3 regions of the Enterococcus sp. DIV0800 genome follow, and region 2 is predicted to be linked to each of the others. Evidence: predicted binding sites of a transcription regulator. Region 2 holds the regulator's gene; each other region holds the start of a gene.
The links. The regulator LexA, encoded in region 2, represses DNA repair genes until DNA is damaged. The targets are predictions, from matches to a motif close to CNAACANNTGTTNG.
Positions count from the first base shown of each region.

Region 1: IGI54_RS10250 (replication-associated recombination protein A) is a predicted target of LexA. The motif match lies at 605-618, and genes of this name have one in related genera.
Region 3: uvrB (excinuclease ABC subunit UvrB) is a predicted target of LexA. The motif match lies at 1,294-1,307, and genes of this name have one in related genera.

Region 1 is NZ_CP187898.1:2,137,682-2,139,960, forward strand. It holds gene IGI54_RS10245 (DNA-3-methyladenine glycosylase) at 1-510, opposite strand, end outside; gene IGI54_RS10250 (replication-associated recombination protein A) at 877-2,154, shown strand; gene IGI54_RS10255 (MDR family MFS transporter) at 2,179-2,279, opposite strand, start outside.
Region 2 is NZ_CP187898.1:1,180,542-1,182,820, forward strand. It holds gene recJ (single-stranded-DNA-specific exonuclease RecJ) at 1-152, shown strand, start outside; gene IGI54_RS05775 (adenine phosphoribosyltransferase) at 167-679, shown strand; gene IGI54_RS05780 (hypothetical protein) at 777-1,040, opposite strand; gene lexA (transcriptional repressor LexA) at 1,243-1,866, opposite strand; gene IGI54_RS05790 (DUF896 family protein) at 1,999-2,241, shown strand.
Region 3 is NZ_CP187898.1:1,419,205-1,421,483, forward strand. It holds gene uvrB (excinuclease ABC subunit UvrB) at 1-1,232, opposite strand, end outside; gene IGI54_RS06835 (amino acid ABC transporter substrate-binding protein/permease) at 1,476-2,279, shown strand, end outside.

The sequences.
Region 1 (2,279 bases), 960 kb from region 2:
GCCAATACGAGGAAGCGCATCGATTGTTTTCGGTACTCGCCGTTTTTCCGGAACAAGATGCAAAGAGCTAGAAAAAATCGACTCACCATACAACTCGCGGTTGATACCTAGTGCCTCAACTAATTTCCCCGGCCCATCCGAAAGCGTAGCACCACTCCGACCATGCCGATTGACGATCATCTCTTCGATGCCGGCCACCGGTTCAATGCCCCGGATCATCACTCCTTGCGGCATCCCTTCAGGCTGTGTGATCATATTCAAAATCAAATGCGTGTGCATCGTGTATAAATAAATCGTGCCGGGCTTTTCGTACATCGCTCGCACTCGTGGTGTATTGCGCATCCCGTAACTATGCGCAGCCAAATCATCTGGTCCCAGATACGCTTCACAGTCAACAATGTAGCCGCCCAATTTTCCTTCAGGCGTCTCATGCTCCAAGTACATCCCCAATAAATATTTCGCGATGTTTTCGGTCGTTTCACTATTAAAAAAATTAATTACCTGCTCCATTTTTCTCACCTTCTCCATGATACACAATAATCCAAATACTCGCTACGCCCAACAACCCAAAACCCAGCAAACATAAGCAAAAAATGCTATAATGAGAACATACATTTGCTAGTTTTACTTCTTGCTTTAGCAAGTTAGTAAAATAGTAGGCGTACGAAGTTTAAATTATTTTTCGTGTTCTTTGAAAAATAATTTCCTTAACTCGAACTGACTACCCGTTTTAACCAGTTAGCCGAATGCTAACCATCTCTAATCAAAATTGATAAAAACTGATTTTCTTCAGCGCACCGCTGAATTCACCTGTCATCGATCATACCTTATCGAAGGACACTTTACTCCCTTTATTAAATTTCAAGGAGGTTTCTTATGCAACAACCTTTAGCTTATCGCATGCGCCCCCGCAACTTAGAGGAAGTTGTCGGGCAGCAGCAGTTAGTCGGTGAAGGCAAGATCATTCGCCGAATGGTAGAGGCACGAATGCTTTCATCGATGATTTTATATGGCCCTCCCGGCACCGGGAAAACCAGCATCGCTAGCGCTATCGCTGGCTCCACCAACTATGCCTTTCGAATGTTGAACGCCGCCACTGATACAAAAAAAGATTTACAGATTGTTGCCGAAGAAGCCAAGATGAGCGGTACGGTTATCTTATTATTAGATGAAGTCCATCGGCTCGACAAAACCAAACAGGATTTTCTACTGCCTCATTTAGAAAGTGGACGGATCATTATGATCGGCGCTACTACCGAAAATCCATATATCACCATCAATCCCGCCATTCGCAGTCGGACTCAAATTTTTGAAGTCAAGCCTTTGGATGAAGCAGATATTATTAAGGCGGTCAAGTCAGCCTTGGCCGATAAAGAACGTGGTCTTGGAGACTATCCAGTTAAAATAGATGCAGAAGCGTTGAGACATTTGGCACGGGCAACCAACGGTGATTTACGCAGCTCTTTAAATGGCTTAGAGCTGGCGACTAAATCTACGCCAAAAGACACAGAAGGAAACATTCATTTAACCCTTTCCATCATCGAAGAATGTGTGCAACGAAAAGCGTTGACCCATGACAAAGACGGCGACGCTCACTACGATGTGATCTCCGCCTTTCAAAAATCGGTCCGAGGTAGCGATGTCAATGCTGCATTGCATTATTTAGGCAGACTAGTCGAAGCCGGCGATCTACCGATTATTTGTCGGCGATTGATGGTAATGGGCTATGAAGATATCGGCTTAGCTAATCCAGCCGCCGCTGCTCGCACAGTTCAAGCCGTGCAAGCTGCTGAAAAATTAGGCTTTCCCGAGGCACGAATTCCTCTGGCCGATGCAGTGGTGGATCTTTGCCTTTCACCTAAATCAAACTCGGCTTATCTAGCCTTAGATGCGGCGATCACTGACATCCGTCTGGGCAATGCCGGCGAAGTCCCTGATCATTTACGAGACAGTCATTATAAAGGCGCAAAGGATTTACAACGAGGAATCGGCTATCAATATCCCCATAGCTTTGAAAATGCGTGGGTCGATCAGCAATATTTACCTGACAAAATCAAAGACGCTCATTACTACGAGCCAAAAGCGACTGGCAAATACGAACAGGCGCTTGGTCAGCAATACCAACGGATCGAAGAATGGAAAAAGAAAAAATAAAATGACCTTCAAGGTTAGAGTAATCTAACTTTGAGGGTCATTCGTTTTATTTGTTAGAAAGAGGCTAGGAAGAAAGATCAAAGCCAGAACGATGACTGACACCAGAAAGCCCGCATGATAGGCAG
Region 2 (2,279 bases):
TAGACGACGGCGTTTTACAAATGGTAGATTCACCGCAGAATCGTGCCTTTGAAGAAAGCAAAATTTATCAAGAGCGCTTGTCTCAAATCGACAGCGAAGAATTTTTACTAATGAACGACATCCAAACTATTAGAAATTGGCTGAAAGGCTAGGAGGAACAACCAAAATGGATTTAAAAGACTATATTGCAAGTATTCCAGATTATCCCAAAAAAGGCATCGTCTTTCGTGACATCTCGCCATTAATGGCAGACGGCGAGGCTTATCGTGAAGCAACCAAGCAAATCGTGAATTATGCAAAAGAAAAGCAAATCGACATGGTAGTAGGACCTGAAGCACGCGGCTTTATCGTTGGCTGTCCAGTCGCATTTGAATTAGGTTTAGGCTTTGCACCAGTTCGTAAACCGGGAAAATTACCCCGTGAAGTGATTGAAGTAGAATACGAAAAAGAATACGGAACAGATACATTGACTATTCATAGTGATGCGATCAAACCCGGACAGCGCGTACTGATCACAGATGATCTTTTAGCAACGGGCGGAACGATCAAAGCAACGATTGAATTGGTAGAACAATTAGGCGGGATCGTCGTTGGCTGTGCCTTCTTAATCGAATTAGATGAATTACACGGACGCGATAAGATCAAAGGGTATGATATCTTAACGTTGATGGACTATTAAAAATAAAACAGGGACCCTCTTATAATCTGAGAGAGTCCCTGTTTTATTTTTACTACTATCCAAAAAGCTACTAACAACTGGTTAGCGCTAAATAAGTTTAGGCAGATTTATGATAACGATGATCATAAGTCACGTAATAGAAATCTTCGGAAGGTTCCTTGTAATACTGTTCTTCTTCGACTTCTTCTTCATAATGATGTTCGGCGTAGTGCTGTGCATACTTCCGTTCATCCCATAACATGAACCATACGAGAAACAATCCAGCAAAAATGACGATCGTAGCTAAAGAACCTAATTTACCAATCAATAGACCTAACAACAACACAGCGATAACCAAACCAAATCTTCTTACTGCTTTCATCAAGAATCACTCCTAATTCGTATTATGAATTCATTTTTCAAAAATCGAAAAATGAATCTTATTCTCATCACGCAGGCCATTCCACGGAAGCTGTCCTTTTTTTAAAAGTTCCACACGGGCACACGAACGTTTGTTTGCATATTTATTATACGAATGTTTGTTCGTTTTGTAAAGAAAAAAATAATCGGAAATTGAATTCCGATTAATAAATATGGTTTCGGTACAAACCAACAACTTTTCCTAGAATAGAAACATTAGCAAAAATCAATGGTGCCAATTCATCGTTTTCAGGTTGAAGACGAATGTGATCGGCTTCGCGATAAAATCTTTTACATGTTGCTTCATTTTCGTCAGTCATTGCAATAACGATCTCACCGTTATTAGCCATGGATTGTTTACGAACAATGACGTGGTCGCCATCGTATATACCGGCGTTTATCATACTTTCACCGCGAATTGTCAACATAAAGAGGCTGCCGTCCTCACTTGATAGATCAGGCGGGATAGGGAAAAAGTCTGAAGCTTCTTCAACTGCTAAAATTGGTTCGCCGGCAGTAACGACACCCAGCATGGGGATGACTTGTGGTGTTACACCGATTTTTTCTAAGCCTGTAAGTGTCAGTTCAATTGCCCGTGGTTTTGTGGGGTCACGCTGGATCCAACCTTTTTTTTCTAATCTAGATAGATGTCCATGGACAGTAGAAGTCGATGAGAGATTCACCGCTTCGCCAATTTCTCTTACAGTGGGTGGATAACCTTTATTTTCAACGCGTTCGTGAATGAAACGCAAAACTTCTAATTGTTTAGTTTCTGTTCTTTTTGCCAACGCCCACACCTTCTTTCGTTTTTTTTAGTGTAGCATAATCTTACAAACAAATCAAACAAGCGTTCGCATTTGTTTGTGCTTCCAACTTTGTTTTTTTTATGTATAATTAATAGGGGGAAAGAGGTGCTGAAGATGATTAATGATGAAACAATTGCACGTATCAATGAATTAGCGAAAAAAAAGAAAACGGTTGGTTTAACTGATGCTGAAGCACATGAACAAAAAGTTCTGCGTGAGGAATACATTTCTTCTTTCCGTAGCGGCATGCGGCATCATATTGAAGGGATGAAAGTTGTTGATCCTGAGGGCAACGACGTAACACCAGAGAAATTAAAAGAGATTCAAAAGAAAAAAGGATTGCATAATAGAAAGTAAAATCTTTTAGCGATTTGCAATTGAAAAGTCAAAATAAA
Region 3 (2,279 bases), 240 kb from region 2:
GTATCAGTCTGTTCATGCTCATAAGGTCCCGGCGTGGCAGACACGTAAGTAATCTGATTGACCCGTTCTTCAAACTCTTCTAACCGTAACGGCCGGTTGTCTAGAGCAGACGGCAAACGGAAGCCATAATCAACTAACATTTGTTTACGAGCGCGGTCACCGTTATACATGCCGCGAACTTGCGGCATCGTCACGTGAGATTCGTCGATCACCATTAGGAAATCGTCTGGGAAAAAGTCGATCAACGTGTAAGGTGGTTCGCCTTCTTTACGGCCATCCATATGACGGGAATAATTTTCGATTCCTGAGGTATAACCCATTTCTCGCAGCATTTCAATATCATAGTTTGTTCGCTGTTCTAAGCGCTGGGCTTCTAACAGCTTATTCTCACTGCGTAAAACCTCTAAACGATCTGCCAACTCAGCTTGAATATTGCTGATGGCAACTTCCATGTGGTCTTCATTTGTCAAAAAGTGGGTAGCTGGGAAAATCGCTACGTGTTCGGTTTCGCCGGTTATTTCCCCCGTCAATGCGTCAACTTCGCGAATCCGTTCGATTTCATCACCGAAAAACTCAACTCTCAGCGCACGTTCGTCGCGAGAAGCGGGGAAAATTTCGACAACATCTCCGCGAACACGAAAACGGCCCCGTTGAAAATCAATGTCGTTCCGTTCAAATTGAATATCGATTAAATTGCGCAATAATTGATTGCGATCCATTTCCATCCCGACACGCAAAGAAACCACCTGTTCCATGTATTCCTTGGGTGAACCCAAACCAAAAATACAAGAAACAGAAGCAACAACGATTACATCATTTCTTTCCAGTAATGAGCTAGTGGCGGAATGACGTAGTTTATCGATTTCATCATTAATACTAGAATCTTTTTCAATATATGTATCACTGGAAGGTACATATGCCTCAGGCTGGTAGTAGTCATAATAGCTGACAAAGTATTCCACCGCGTTGTTAGGAAAAAACTCTTTGAATTCTCCATATAACTGACCTGCTAATGTTTTATTGTGAGCGATAATCAAGGTAGGCTTGTTGACTTCCTTGATGACATTTGAAATGGTATAGGTCTTACCAGTACCGGTTGCACCTAAAAGTATTTGTGCTTTCTTTCCATTGACGATGCCTTCTGATAATTGCGCAATTGCTTCAGGCTGATCGCCAGCAGGCTGATATTTTGAATGAAGGTCAAACGTATTGTCTGTGACTCTTTCAATCATACAAAAATCCCCCTTTTTCAATTAATAATCTATGATTTCTCATTTTAAAATTATAGCATACCGAACATATTTTCGCCATTTTTTGTTCTTACTAAAACGAATCTTAAAAAAGCACATGTCACATTTCATTACATGTCGTGTGAAGAATATTTAGCTTTTTTTCATTCCAACAAGGAACCCACTTGTATTTTGGCATTAAACTAACATATAATAAATGGATGATAAGTAATTAGGAGGATTATTATGAGAAAAAACAAATTAATTCCTTTCGTTGTTTGCTTAATGGCAAGTCTTTTTACAATTGGCTTTGCTAGCAAAACACACGCCGCGGAAAAAACACATAAAATTGGGACCGACTTAACCTTCGCCCCTTTTGAATTTCAAAACTCTGACGGTGAATATGTTGGAATCGATGTGGACTTACTGAACCAAATCGCCAAAGATCAAAACTTCAAAGTTGATCTGCGTCCATTAGGCTTTGACAGTTCGATCCAAGGCGTCCAATCGGATCAGCTCGATGGCATGATCGCCGGCATGAGTATTACGGATGAGCGGAAAAAAACTTTTGACTTTTCTGATCCTTACTTTGATAGCGGGATTCAAATGGCAGTCAAAAATGATAATACGGATATCAAAGATTACAATGATCTAAAAGGCAAAACGGTCTCTGCTAAAATCGGAACAGAGAGCGCGACTTTCTTGAATGACAATAAAGACAAATATGGCTACGAAGTAAAACAATACGAAGCCGCCGACGCGATGTATAACGCGTTGAACAACGGAAACGTCGAAGCGATCTTTGATGATTATCCCGTTCTTGGTTATGCGGTAACCAATGGTCAGCCTTTTAAATTGGTCGGTGATCCTGAAGAAGGCAGCTCTTATGGTTTTGCGGTAAAAAAAGGTGAAAATAAAGAGTTGCTCGAAAAATTCAACAAAGGATTAAAAGATTTAAAGAAAAACGGCAGCTATGACAAGATCGTCAGTGAATATATTTCTAGCGGTTCTGAGAATCAAGCAGCCTCTTCGGAAATGAAAAAAATCGAA